Regions from separate parts of the Kineococcus haloalkalitolerans genome, predicted to be linked through region 1. Evidence: riboswitches for the same ligand, from Rfam matches in the RefSeq annotation. Region 1 holds a riboswitch; each other region holds the start of a gene.
What was found. Region 1 has a riboswitch for S-adenosylmethionine ahead of ACRYMY_RS10740 (riboflavin kinase). Riboswitches for the same ligand answer to the same signal wherever they lie in the genome.
Positions count from the first base shown of each region.

Region 2: it holds a riboswitch for S-adenosylmethionine, as region 1 does, so the genes downstream of both, ACRYMY_RS11075 (MFS transporter) here and ACRYMY_RS10740 (riboflavin kinase) in region 1, are expected to answer to the same signal.
Region 3: it holds a riboswitch for S-adenosylmethionine, as region 1 does, so the genes downstream of both, ACRYMY_RS10170 (rhodanese-like domain-containing protein) here and ACRYMY_RS10740 (riboflavin kinase) in region 1, are expected to answer to the same signal.
Region 4: it holds a riboswitch for S-adenosylmethionine, as region 1 does, so the genes downstream of both, sfnG (dimethylsulfone monooxygenase SfnG) here and ACRYMY_RS10740 (riboflavin kinase) in region 1, are expected to answer to the same signal.

Region 1 is NZ_JBJLSH010000023.1:21,160-24,496, reverse strand. It holds gene ACRYMY_RS10745 (amylosucrase) at 1-1,741, opposite strand, end outside; SAM riboswitch class IV at 1,797-1,908, shown strand; gene ACRYMY_RS10740 (riboflavin kinase) at 1,938-2,402, shown strand; gene ACRYMY_RS10735 (YitT family protein) at 2,452-3,096, opposite strand; gene ACRYMY_RS10730 (VIT1/CCC1 transporter family protein) at 3,225-3,337, opposite strand, start outside.
Region 2 is NZ_JBJLSH010000024.1:18,062-21,398, reverse strand. It holds gene ACRYMY_RS11080 (SpoIIE family protein phosphatase) at 1-1,972, opposite strand, end outside; SAM riboswitch class I at 2,081-2,169, shown strand; gene ACRYMY_RS11075 (MFS transporter) at 2,163-3,337, shown strand, end outside.
Region 3 is NZ_JBJLSH010000021.1:38,667-42,003, reverse strand. It holds gene ACRYMY_RS10175 (O-succinylhomoserine sulfhydrylase) at 1-966, opposite strand, end outside; gene ACRYMY_RS10170 (rhodanese-like domain-containing protein) at 963-1,382, opposite strand; SAM riboswitch class I at 1,387-1,473, opposite strand; gene ACRYMY_RS10165 (GNAT family N-acetyltransferase) at 1,519-2,013, opposite strand; gene ACRYMY_RS10160 (class I SAM-dependent methyltransferase) at 2,007-2,861, opposite strand; gene ACRYMY_RS10155 (class I SAM-dependent methyltransferase) at 2,858-3,337, opposite strand, start outside.
Region 4 is NZ_JBJLSH010000087.1:20-3,356, reverse strand. It holds gene ACRYMY_RS19385 (lysylphosphatidylglycerol synthase transmembrane domain-containing protein) at 1-101, opposite strand, end outside; gene idi (isopentenyl-diphosphate Delta-isomerase) at 151-717, opposite strand; gene sfnG (dimethylsulfone monooxygenase SfnG) at 762-1,916, opposite strand; SAM riboswitch class I at 1,922-2,003, opposite strand; gene ACRYMY_RS19370 (DUF3017 domain-containing protein) at 2,021-2,323, opposite strand; partial or broken gene ACRYMY_RS19365 (alpha/beta fold hydrolase) at 2,396-3,337, shown strand, end outside.

The sequences.
Region 1 (3,337 bases):
GGTGCGGCAGGCCGGCGCGCGTGCGCGCCAGGTGCCGCAGCCCGGCCAGCGCCCGCCCCGGCACCGACGCGGGGTCCCGGGCGGCCCCCAGGTCCCGCTCGTCCAGCCGCGGCCGGTGCGCCCACCGGTTGTCGGCGGCGTGCGCCGGGTCGGCGGCCCAGTCCGGGTCGCCGGGCGCGGCGACCTCGTCGCCGGACCACACCACCGGGATGCCGCCCCAGGCGAAGACGACGGCGTGGGCCAGCAGGTGCCGGGCCAGCGCCGCGTCCACCTCCGCCTCCAGCTCCGCGTGCACCCGCGGGTCCCCCGTCCCGGCGGCCAGCGCCTCGCGGGCCGCGGTCAGCCCCACCAGGTCCGCGCACGTGCCGCTGATCCGCCGGTCCCCCGTCGCCGGGTTCTCCTGGAACACCAGGCCGCGCGCGGTGGACCCCTCGAAGGCGCCGGAGTACCAGTCGGACAGGAACGAGCGGTGGGCGTGCCCGTCGAGCCCGACCGCCGCGGCGTCGGCGTCGGAGACGGCCCAGCCGATGTCGTCGTGGCAGCGCGCGTACGTGATCCACGCGGTCGTCGTCGGCACGGTGGGCAGCGCCCGCAGCGCCTGCGCGGCCAGCCGCACGTCCTGCGCGGCCAGCGACGACCACACCTGCACCATGAGCGTGTTGTGGTACGCCAGGTCGCTGACGCGGCCGTGGTGGCGGCCGCGGCCGAGGTAGTGGACCAGGTCGTCGGGCGCGACGATCGCCTCGGCCTTCAGCAGCACCGCGGGGCAGGCGATGCGGGTCAGCGCGCGCAGCACCTGCACCACGGAGTGCACCTCGGGCTGGTTCTGGCAGTTCGTGCCCATCCGCTTCCACAGGAACGCCACCGCGTCCAGGCGCAGCACCTCCACCCCGAGCTCGGCCAGGAACAGCACGATCGAGGCGAACTCGGCGAGGACCTCGGGGTTCGACCAGTCCAGGTCCCACTGGAAGGAGTTGAACGTCGTCCACACCCAGCCGCCGAGCTCGTCGTCGAAGGTGAAGCTCCCGGGGGCGAAGTCGGGGAACACCTCCGGCAGCGTGCGCTCGTGGGCGTCAGGCAGGGTCCGGTCGTCGAAGACGTGGAAGTAGCGGCGGTAGCGCTCGTCGCCGGCGCGCGCCGCGCGGGCCCACTCGTGCTCGCGGGCGACGTGGTTGAGCACGAGGTCCAGGACGAGGCTGGTGCCGCGCGCGCGCAGGGCGGTGGCCAGCTCGCGCAGGTCCTCCACGTCGCCCAGGTCCTCGCGCACGGCGCGGTAGTCGGCCACGGCGTAGCCGCCGTCGCTGTCGCCCTCGCGCGGGCGCAGCAGGGGCATGAGGTGCAGGTAGGTGACCCCGAGGTCCTCGAGGTGGTCCAGCCGGCCGGCCACGCCGGCCAGGGTGCCCGCGAACCGCTCGGTGTAGGCGGCGTACCCGACGGCGCGCGGGGACTGGAACCAGTCGGGGCGCAGGGTGCGGGCCTGGTCCAGGCGGTGCAGGTCGTCGGGCCGGCGGGCGCACGCCCCGGCGGCCAGGCGCAGCAGCCGGGCCGCCAGGTCGTCGGCGACGTCCGGCGCGTGCAGACCGGCCAGGCCGCTGCGCAGGTCCTCCCACCAGCGCTCCACCCGCAGGGCGAACACCTCGCGGCGCGCGGGCGGCAGCCCGTCCAGCAGCCCGTCCAGCAGCCCGGCGGGCACCTCCCACGGCGCGCCGCCCGCACCGCCGGTCGTCGTCGTCCCGGTCATCCGTCCCCCCGCGCTGCTGTTGACACGTCCAGGACCCCTTCCTACCGTGACCGCAGGTCAAGAGCGGCAGCGTGAAGCCCTGGCTGGCTGCCCGGCAACCCTCCACCGCGGTGGGGTGCTCCAGGTGACGACCCGGCCGGGCGGTGGGCGCCCGGCAAGCGCGGCTCCGCGGAGCCCGGCCCGGAAGCAGGTCCTCGTGCCCGAACGCCCCAGCGCCCTGACCACCCGCCTGCCGGCGCAGCACCGCCTGCGCGACGCGCCCGCCCTGCTGCACGTGGAGGGCGTGGTCGAGCACGGCGACGAGCGCGGGCGGCTGCTGGGGTTCCCGACGGCGAACGTCGCGGTGCCCGAGCACGGGCTGCGCGACGGCGTGTGGGCCGGCACGGTGCAGGTGGACCCGGCTACCGGCGGGCCGGTGCACGTGGCCGCCGTGTCGGTGGGCCACCGCCCGACCTACTACGGCCGGGACGGGCAGCGGCTGCTGGAGGCGCACCTGCTCGACTTCGACGGCGACCTGTACGAGCGCACCGTGCTGGTGCGCCTGCACGAGCGGCTGCGCCCGCAGCGCCGCTACGCCGGCTCCAGCGAGCTCGTGGAGCAGCTGCGCCTGGACGTGGCCGCCACCCGCGCGTGGGCGCTGCGGGCCGGCCTGGGCGGCTGAGGGCGCACCCGCTCCCCGACCGGGGTCGACTGCCCGTGCACCGACCGGGTCAGCTGCCCGTGTAGCGGCCCGGGCGGTGGTTCATCGCCAGCACGAGGTTGAGCACGACCGCGCCCGCGGCCGACAGCGCGGCCACCGCCGGGCCGACGACCGCCACGGACGCGGTGACCACGGCGACGTCCAGCACCATCTGCACGTAGCCGGCCCGCCAGCCGAGCCGTTCCTGCAGCACCAGCGCCAGGACGCCGAACCCGCCGAGGCTGGCGCGGTGGCGGAACAGCACGAGCAGCCCCGTGCCGGCCACGAGGTTGCCGGCCAGCACCGCGTAGACGGGGTCGATCCGCAGGTCCGGCAGGCAGGCCGCCTGCAGGGGGCTGAGCAGGGACACCGCCGCGACGGCGAGCGCAGAGCGCAGCGTGAAGGCCCAGCCCTTGACCCGCACGGCGAGCACGACGAACGGCAGGTTCACCAGCGGGAACAGGACGCCGAAGGGCAGACCGGCCGCGTAGCCGAGGAGCAGGGCGAGCCCGGCGGTGCCGCCGGTGACGGCCGAGGCCGCGTGCAGCAGGTGCAGCCCCAGGGAGGCCAGGAAGGTCCCGACGAGCAGGCCCGCCACGTCCTCGGCGCGGGAGTGGGGCAGCGGCGCGGCCGCCGCGGTGGGTGGCCGGGTCGCGGCCGGTCCGGTCGTCGTCACCCGCGCAGCGTCGCGACGCCGGGTACCGGTGCGCAAGCGGGACTGGTCCGGACGGGCAGATCGTCCAGCAGGACGTCGTTCCAGCGGCAGAGTGCCCACCGGACCCACCCCGCAGGGCCCAGCGGGCGTCAGAGGGCGGTGCCGAGCAGCGAGCCGGTCCCGTAGGTGACGAGCATGGCGACGGCTCCCCCGCCGGTGGTGCGCAGCACGGCCCGGCGCGGGTCGGCGCCGCCGAGGCGGG
Region 2 (3,337 bases), on a different contig from region 1:
CCCGCCGCACGCGCACCGTCGTGCCCGCCCCGCCGCCGCCGGTCCCGCCGCGGTCCACCCGGACGCTGCCGGCGGCGCCCACCATCACCAGGCCGCGGCCGCGGTCCCCGGGGTGGGCGTCCGCCGGCCGCCACCGCCCGTCGTCGCTCACCTCCAGCAGCGCGGCGCCGTCGTCCTCCAGCCGCGCCCGCACCTCCACCCGCCCCGGCGGGGCGTCGCGGTAGGCGTGCTCCACGGCGTTGGTGACGGCCTCCCCGGCGGCCAGCGCCAGCAGCCGCCGGTCCCGCGACCCCGCACCGGCCGCCTCCAGCCAGGCCGCCACCTCCCGCCGCAGCCGGCGCACCGACGACGGCAGCGCCGGCCCGCCGCACCGCAGCGGGGCCACGGGCGGGCGCGGGCGCACCGCGAGCACCGTCGCGTCGTCCTGGACCGCGCCGTCGAGCAGGGCGGTGACCACGTCGTCGACGACGGCACCGGCCGCTCGCCCGGGCGGGGCGGCCGCGCGCGCGGCGGCGTCCGCCAGGGCCCGCAGGCGCTGCGGCAGGGGCGTGCCGCGCCGCTCGACGAGCCCGTCGGTGTGCAGCAGGAGCAGCTCGCCCGGCCCGAGCCGGTCCACGGCCGTGGGCGGCAGCGCGCCGGGGGCCGTCAGCGAGGACGTCAGCGGGGCCGCGCCGGTCGCGGGCAGCCGGCGGACCCCGCCCGGGCCCGCCACGAGCGGCGGCGGGTGGCCCAGCACGGCGTGCTCCACCTCGCCCGTCGCGGGGTCGAGCACCGCCGCGCACACCGTGGCCGCCGACGCCCCCGGCACCCGGGCGGCGGCGCGCGCCAGCGCGGCCAGCGCGACCGGCAGCGCGTCGCCGTCGGCCAGGCGCTGCTCCAGCACGGCGCGCAGCTGCCCCATGACGGCCGAGGCGGCCACGCCGTGCCCGACGACGTCGCCGACGACCAGCGCCAGCCGCCCGTCCGGCCGGACCAGGGCGCTGAACCAGTCGCCGCCGGCGCGGGCGCCGTCCCCGCCGGCGACGAGGTAGCGGGCGGCCGTCTCCGCGCGCGGCAGCACCGGCAGGCTCGCCGGCAGCAGCGCCCGCTGCAGCTGCCGGGCCACCTCGCGGGCGCGCGCGTACCGCTCGCGGACGGCGCGCTCCTCGCGCTCGCGCACCAGGCACAGGTAGGCGCGCGGCACGACGTCGGCCAGCAGGTCCAGCTCGTCCGCGCGCCAGCGCCGCCCGGGCGCGTCCCGCACCCGCAGCAGGAACACCCACCGCCCGCCCGTGACGAACGGCACGAGGACGTCACCGTCCTCGACGAGCACCTGGCCCGCGCGCAGCCGCGCGGCGAGGGCGGCGCCCGGCGGGTCGGCGCCGGGCCCGCGGTGCGTCCCGTCACCGGGCTCGTCCGCCACCACCTCCAGCGGGGCCCCGGCCGCCGCGCCGCCGTCCGGCTCCACCGCCCACGCGGTGACGCGGGCGGCGCCGGTGTGGGCGGCGACGCGGCGCGCGATGCCGCGCAGCGCCGCCAGCCCGGACGCCTCGCGCGCGAAGTCCTCCCCGACGGCGGCCAGCACGGCCGCGGCCTCCTCGCGGCGGCGGTGGTCGGTCACGTCGGGGTTGGCGCCCGTCAGGCCGAGGAAGACGCCGTCGGCGGACCAGCGGGGCGCCGCCTGCGTCTCGATCCAGCGCCACTGCCCGTCGGCGCGCCGGACCCGCACCTGCGCGCGGAACCCGCGCCGCTGCGCGGTCGCCTCGTCGAACGCGCGCAGGTAGGCGTCGGCGTCGTCCGGGTGGCAGATCGAGCGCCACGACGTCCCGGCCATCCGCTCCGGCGTGGTGCCGAAGAACTCCAGGCAGGCGCGGTTGACGAACGTGCAGCGCCCGGCCGCGTCGGTCGTCCAGATCGTCAGGTCGACGCTGTCGGCGGTGGCGCGGAACAGCGCGAGGGCCTCCTCGGCGCCGACGTCGCCCCCGCTGTGCACGGCGCGAGCCTCCCGCCGCGCCCGCGCCGCCGCAACAGCCCCGGTGCGACGCGCCGTGACGGGGCGGGCGCGTTGCGCGCTCCGGAGGCGATGGCCTAGCGTTCCCGGCGGCCATCCAGAGCGACCGAGAGACCTGGCTCGTCGACGTCGCAGCAACCACCCGCGAGGGACGGTGCTACCGCCAGGACCGATGGGAGACGCACCCGCAGTGAGCACCGCCCCCGCGCCCTCGCGCGCCCTGCCCGCCCCCGACGTCGCGCGCCGCCGCGCGGCCCTCGGCTCCTTCGTCGGCACCACGATCGAGTGGTACGACTACTACCTCTACGGCACGGCGGCCGCCCTCGTCCTGGGCCCGCTGTTCTTCCCGCAGTCCAGCACCGCGGCCGGCACGGTCGCGGCGTTCGCCACCTACGCGGTGGGTTTCGTGGCCCGCCCGCTGGGCGGCGCCGTCGCCGGCCACCTGGGCGACCGGGTGGGCCGCAAGGCCGTCCTCGTGGCGGCGCTGCTGCTCATGGGCGTGTCCACCACGCTCATCGGCCTGCTGCCGACGTACGCGCAGATCGGCGTGTGGGCGCCCGTGCTGCTGACCCTCGCCCGGCTGCTGCAGGGCTTCTCCGCCGGCGGGGAGTGGGGCGGCGCGGTGCTGCTGTCCGTCGAGCACGCCCCGCCGGGGCGGCGCGGCCTGTACGGCGCCGTCCCGCAGATGGGCTCGGCGGCCGGCATGGTGCTGGCCAGCGGTGGTTTCTGGCTGACGCGCACGCTGCTGGACGACGAGCAGTTCTTCTCCTGGGGCTGGCGGGTGCCGTTCCTCGTCAGCGCCGTCCTCGTCGTCGTCGGCCTGCTCATCCGGCTGAAGGTCACCGAGTCGCCGGCGTTCCGCGCGGTGCGCGAGGCTGGGGAGGTGGCCCGCCAGCCGGTCCTGGAGGTGCTGCGCCGCAACCCGCGCGGCGTCCTGCTGACGACGGGCATGCGGCTGGGGCAGAACGGCGGCTACGTCCTCTACACGGTGTTCGCGTTGAACTACCTGGCCAACCAGGTGCGCGAGGACGGCGCCGACCTGGGCCTGCTCGCGGTCCTCGTCGCCTCCGTCCTGAGCCTGGCCGCGACCCCGCTGTGGGGCCGGCTGTCGGACCGGGTGGGCCGCAAGCCGGTGTACCTGTTCGGCGCCGTGCTGACCGCCGTGTTCACCGTCCCGGCGTTCTGGCTGCTCGACACCGGCGCGGGCCTGCTGATCGGCGCGGCCGTCGTCGTGGCCGTCAACCTGGGCCACGACAGCATGTACGGGTCGCAGGGCGCGTTCTTCGCCGAGCAGTTCGACGAGCGCACCCGCTACAGCGGCGCCTCGCTGGGCTACTCGATCGGCGC
Region 3 (3,337 bases), on a different contig from region 1:
CGTGACGACGGTGCCGCCCAGCCGCATCTGCCGCCGTGCCAGCTCCACCTGCGGGTGCGAGTCCAGCGTCGGGTAGCGCACCCAGCGCACCGCGGGGTGGCGCTCGAGGTGCTCGGCCAGCCGCAGGGCGGTCGCCGCCGAGTGCCGCACGCGCAGCCCCAGCGTCTCCAGGCCCTTGGCCAGCACCCAGGCGTTGAACGGGCTGAGCGAGGGACCGGTGTGCCGGGTGAGCTCCTTGAACCGCCCGCCCAGGAACTCCTCGCTGCCGAGCACGGCGCCGCCCAGGACGCGGCCCTGCCCGTCGATGTGCTTGGTGCCCGAGTACACGACGACGTCGGCGCCCAGGTCCAGCGGCCGCTGCGCCACCGGGCTGGCGAACGCGTTGTCCACCACGACCACCGCGCCGGCGGCGTGCGCCAGCTCGCTGACGCGCTCGACGTCCACGAGGGACTGCACCGGGTTCGCCGGCGTCTCGAAGAACACCGCCTGCGCGGGCGTGGACAGGGCCCGCTCCCACTGCTCCAGGTCCTCGCCGTCGACGAACTCCGTGCTCACGCCCCAGCGGGGCAGGAACTCGTCGAGCACGACGAAGCAGGAGCCGAACAGGCTGCGGGCGGCCACGACCCGGTCGCCCGCGCCCAGCAGCGCCGCCAGCGTCGTGAACACCGCCGACATCCCGCTCGACGTGGCCGCGCACGCGGCCGCGCCCTCCAGCAGCCGCAGCCGCTCGGTGAACACGGAGTTCGTGGGGTTGCCGTAGCGGGAGTAGACGTAGCGGTCGACCTCGCCCGTGAACGCGGCCTCGGCAGCGGCGGCCGACTCGTACACGTACCCGCTGGTGAGGTAGAGGGCCTCGGCCGTCTCCTCGAACCCCGAGCGGGCCAGGCCGCCGCGCACGGCCAGCGTGTCCGGGCGCAGCGGGCGGCGCGCGCCGCCGTCCCCGGCCGCTCCCCCGTCCGCGCTCACGACTGCCGCCACGGCAGGCCGTCGGCGCGCCAGCCCGCGCCCCCGCGGTGCCCGTGCTCGTCCAGCGGCCCCTCGAAACCGTCGAGGACGTTGAGGGCCCGGCCGAACCCCGCGGCGGTCGCGGCCTCCGCCGCGGCGACCGAGCGCACGCCCGAGCGGCACAGGAACACCACGGGGCCCTCGTGGTCGGCGGCCACGCCGGCGGCGGCCAGCTGCTGCAGGAACGTGCGCCCCGGCGGTTCGCCGGGCACCGGCGACCAGGAGACCAGCACCGGTTCCCGCCGCAGGCCCGACAGGTCCGGCACCCCGACGAAGCGGTGCTCCGCCTCGGTGCGCACGTCGACGAGGACGGCCGTGGCGTCCTCGCGCAGCAGGTCGTAGGCGTCCCTCGGCGTGAGGTCCCCGGCGTACGGCACGTCTCCTCCATCGGTCCCGGCGTGAGCACCCCGCTCGGAGGGGTTGCTGCGGCGTCGTCGAGCCAGGTCTCTCGGCCGCTCTGGATGGTCCGGCCACCCTAGCCCGCCGCGGGCTGCCGCACGGGTTCCCGGCGCGCTACCGGCCCAGCCGGCGGTGCATGACGTGCAGGCCGACCAGCCCGTGCTCGGGGTGGTCGAAGGCCTCCGGCACCGTGGCCAGGACCGCGAAGCCGAGGGAGCGCCACAGCGCCACGGCGGCCGTGTTCGTCTCCACGACGGCGTTGAACTGCATCGCGCGGTACCCGTCGGCGGCCGCCGCGGCCACGACGTGCTCGCCGAGGGCGCGCCCCACACCCCGCCCGCGCGCCGCCGGGGACACCATGAAGCTGGCCGTCGCGACGTGCGCGCCCCGGCCGGGCCGGTTCGGGCCGCTCTTGGCCGTGCCCAGGACGGTGCCGTCCTCGTCCACGGCCACGACGACCCGCCACGGCGGCGGCTGCACCCACAGCTCGCGCGCCGCCTCGGAGATCAGGCCGCCGGGCAGGGCGTACGTCTCCCCCTCGGCGACGATCTCGTCGAAGAAGGGCCACACCCGCGGCCAGTCGTCCTCGGTCAGGTCGCGGATCAGCACCCCGGGAGGGTAGCCAGTCGACCGCCGGTGCCCGCGCGGCGGCGGGGCGGGCGGCGCCGGCCGACCAGCTGCCAGCTGCGCGCCACCGCCACCAGCTCGGGGCGCTCGCACAGCGCCCGCTCGAGCTCCAGCAGGTCCTCGTAGTACCCGCGCTCGCCCTTGCGGGCGTCGGGCAGCAGGTCGGTGACCACGCGCACCCCGAAGCGGAACTCCACGGGCGTCCCGGCCGCGGCGAGGGCCTCCTCGACCCGGTCGGCGGGCAGCGGCGCGCCGGCGTCCTCCCCCGCGGGGCCCTCCCCCGCCAGCAGGCGCCGCGCGCCGCGCAGGTCGTCCTCGCGCACCGCCGCCCGCAGCGCGGCGGCGGCCGAGCCGGGGCCCAGCACGGACAGGCACCCGCCCGGGCGGACCCGGGAGGCCAGCGCGGCCACGTCCGCCGCCAGGTCCGCCGAGGAGCCCGCCCCGGGGCGGTGCTGCAGCACGTCGTGGCACAGGACGAGGTCGAACGTGCCGCCCCCGCCGCCGGTCAGCGCCGTCAGCGCCACCACGTCACCGAGGTCGGCCTCGACCGTGCGCACCCGCTCGGCCACGCCCGCGCGGTGGGCGGCGGCGCGGGCGCGCTCCAGCACCAGCGGCGCGGAGTCGAGGGCGGTGACCTCGGCGCCGCCGTGCGCCAGGGCCACCGCGTCGCTGCCGTCGCCGCAGCCGACGTCCAGGACGCGCAGCGGTCGGCCGGAGACGGTGCGGCAGACGACCGCCAGCGTGTGCTCGACGAGCGTGTGGCGCAGCCGGCCCCACGGGGCGCTGCGCCAGGCGACCGCGGCCTCCTCCGGGTGCGGCGGCTCGCTCACCGCCGCCTGCCGACGAGGTGGAGGTTCCCGTCCGCGTCCACGGCCCGGTGCGCCACCGCGCCGCCGGCGGCGACCACGGCAGCCGCCAGCAGGTCGGCGGCCAGGTGCAGGTGCCCCGGCGAGGACCCCGACGACCCGGTGGACCCCGGGGACCCGGAGGACCCGGACGGCCCGGACGCCGGCGGCGGCACCGTCAGCGACAGGTGCCCACCGGGGCGCAGCGAGCTGGTCAGCGCGGCGACGTCGGCCTCGGCGCGCGCGACGCTGCCGCGCAGGTGCAGCACGTCGTGGCAGCAGACGACGTCGAAGGAGCCCGACCCGCCCGCGCGGTGGCGGGTCAGCGCCGCCAGCGCCGCGAGGTCGTCGAGGTCGGCGGCCACGGTGCGCACCCGGTCGGCCACCCCGGCGAGCGCGGCGGCGGCGCGGGCCTGCTCCAGGGCCGCCGGCAGGCGGTCCAGCACCGTCACCTCGTGCCC
Region 4 (3,337 bases), on a different contig from region 1:
TCGGCGCCGTCGACGGTGCGGGCCAGGACGACGACGGCCGCGACGGTGACGGCGAGGAGCAGCAGGCGCCCGGCGGCCGTGGCCAGGCGGCGGCGCGTCACCGGGTGCGGGCGGGTGGTGCGGGCGGGACCGGGCGGGCGGGGCGCGCCGTCACGGCAGGCGCAGCTGCGGCAGCTGCAGCAGCATCCACGGGCTGAACGGGCGCGGGTCGCGGGCGACCTGCGCGCGCAGCTCGTCGACGTCGACCCAGCGCCAGTCGCCGACCTCCAGCGGGGAGGGCGCCAGCGGCGAGCCGGGGTCGGCCAGGGCGGCGGTGAAGACGGGGCACACCTCGTTCTCCACCGTCCCGTCGGCCATGACGGCGCGGTAGCGGAAGTCGGGCAGGGCGGCGGCCACGCCGGTGACGTCGGCGCCCAGCTCGTCCCCGGCGCGGCGCAGCACCGCCTCGGCGGGGCTCTCCCCGGGGCCGGGGTGGCCGCAGAAGGAGTTCGTCCACACCCCGGGCCAGGTCTTCTTGGCGTCGGCGCGCCGGGTGAGCAGCGTGCGGCCGGCCCCGTCGAGCACCCAGCAGGAGAACGCCAGGTGCAGGGGGGTGTCGGCGTGGTGGACCTCCGCCTTGGGGGCGGTGCCGCACGGCGTGCCGTCCTCGGCGAGGAGGACGACGAGCTCGGCGGCGGCGGTGCCCGCCACGTCGGTGGTCCCGGTGGTCGCGCTCACCGGGGCACCGTACGTGGCGCGGCGCCGTCCGCGCGAGGAGGCGCTCAGGCGGGGACCGGCTCGGTGGCCGTGCGCACGGCCTCGTCCAGCTCGGCGCCCAGCTGCAGGTCCTCGCCGTCGACGAGGCGCTGCTCGAGCTCGCGCACGCGGGGGACGACGAGCTCGCCCCACGCCTCGACGTCCTCGCGCACGTGCAGGAACCCCAGCAGGAGCAGGTCGACGCCGACGAGGCGGTAGGCCAGGACGCGGCGGGCGACCTCGTCGGGGGTGCCGACGAGGCCGGTGCGGAAGCCGTCGTTGTACTGCACGAGGTCGCGGAACTCGCTGTCCGCCCACATGCCCTTGCGGTCCCGCGTGGCGTTGCCGGCCTCCTGCACGGCGGCGCGGAAGCCCTCCACCTTGGTGGCGTCGGCCTTGTCGACGATCTCCTCCAGGACGGCGACGGCCTCCTCGCGGGTGTCGCGGACGACGGCGAAGCCGTTGAGCCCGAAGCGGATCGAGCGGCCGGCCAGGGCCGCCTGCGCCCGCACGTCGCGCACCTGCTCCGCGGCGCCGGCGACGGACTTGCCGTTCATGAAGTACCAGTCGCTGACCCGCCCGGCCATGGCCTGCGCGGCGGTGGAGTTGCCGCCCTGGAACAGCTCCGGCTGCACGGCCGGCTGCGGGCGGAAGGTGATGTCGCGGGCGGAGAAGTAGTCCCCCTGCTGCGAGTAGCCGTCCTGCGACCACACCCCGCGCAGCAGGCGGATGAACTCCTCGGACTGCCGGTAGCGCTCGTCGTGCTCGGGCCAGTCGACGCCGAGCTGCACGGCCTCGTCCTTGAACCAGCCGGAGACGACGTTCAGGGCCAGACGGCCGCCGGTGAGGTCCTGGGCGGTGGCGGCGAACTTGGCGAGCACGCCGGGGTGCCAGAAGTACGGGTGCACGGCCGCGATGACCTTCAGCCGCTGGGTGGCCAGCAGCAGCGCCAGGGAGAAGGAGGTGGATTCGTGCTGGGCGTCGGCGCCGTAGGAGGCGAGGTAGCGCACCTGGGTGAGGGCGTACTCGAACCCGGCGCGCTCGGCGGCGCGGGCGACCTCGACGTTGTAGGCGGGGTCGTGGCTGGTGCGCTGCTCGATCGTGGAGACGACGAGGCCGCCGGAGACGTTGGGCACCCAGTACGCGAACTTCACGGGCGCGGGGGCAGGGCTGACGGACATGCTCACTCCCATCGGTCCTGGCGGTAGCACCCCACGGGGTTGCTGCGACGTCGACGAGCCAGGTCTCTCGGTCGCTCTGGATGGTCCCGGAGAGCGTACCCGCGTCAGCGGGCGTACGGGAGCAACCAGGCGAGCCCGGCGCAGCCGGCGGCCAGGACCAGCAGGACGGCGACGTCCACGGCGCGCGAGCGCACGGCCAGCGCCCCGGCGACCCGCACGGGCAGGACCAGGCGCAGGACGGCGGCCAGGGCCAGGTCGGCGGCCAGGACGATCCCGCCGGCGGTGGCGCCGGCGACGACGGTCACGAGCAGCGCGAGGGCGGCACCGGCGACGAGGGCGCCCAGCACGGCGGCGCCGGGGCGCCGGGGGGTGCCCGCGGCGGCGGTCTGTGGGGTCCGCTGCGGCACGGCGCGACCCTACCGAGCCGGGCGCGCGCGGGCCCGGGTGCGCGCCCGGCGGCCGCGGGCGAGGGTGGTCGGGTGAGCGGGCGGGGCGCCGGGGACGGCCGGCTGGAGCGGTACGAGCGCACGGGCGCGGCCGGGCGGCTGGTCTTCGACGTGGACGACTCGGGACCGGTGGGAGGGCCGGCGGCCGGACCCGCGAGCGGGCCCGGCCACGAGCCGGTGGTGTGCCTGCACGGCTTCCCCGCCGACCGCACGTCGTGGACGGAGGTGGCCGGGCTGCTCGTGCCGCACGGGCTGCGGGTGCTGCGCCCGGACCAGCGCGGGTACTCCCCCGGCGCGCGCCCGCCGGGCCGGCGCGCCTACGCGCTGGACGAGCTGGTCGCCGACGTCCTGGCGCTGCTGGACGCGGTGGGCGCGCGCCGCTGCCACCTGGTCGGGCACGACTGGGGAGGGGCGGTCGCCTGGCGGGTGGCGGCCCACCACCCGGACCGGGTGGCGTCGCTGACGGCGGTGTCCACGCCGCACCCGGCGGGCCTGCCGGGCCGCAGCCCCGCGCAGGTGGCGCGCTCGTCGTACGTGGGGTTCTTCCAGCTGCCGCGCGTGCCGGAGGCGCTGCTGGGCGGGCAGCGGCTGCGGCGGCGGCTGGAGGCCACGGGGCTGCCGCCGGCGCACGCGGAGCGGTACGCGGTGCGCGCGGCCGAGCCGGGGGCGCTGACGACGTGGCTGGGCTGGTACCGGGCGCTGCCGTGGGCGGGCCGGCCGACCGGCCCGGTGCCCGCCGAGGTGCCCGTGACGTTCGTCTCCGGCGCGCGCGACCCGTTCTTCGCCCGCTCCGCGGTCGCCGGGACGGGCGCGCACGTGCGCGGGGCCTACCGGCACCGCTCGGTGGACGGCGGGCACTGGCTGCCCGAGCGGCACGCGGGCGTGGTCGCCGAGGAGGTGCTGCGCGGGGGGGGGGGGGGGGGGGGGCGCCCGCCCCCGCCCGCCCCCCGCGCGCACGGCCGAGGCGGGGGCGGC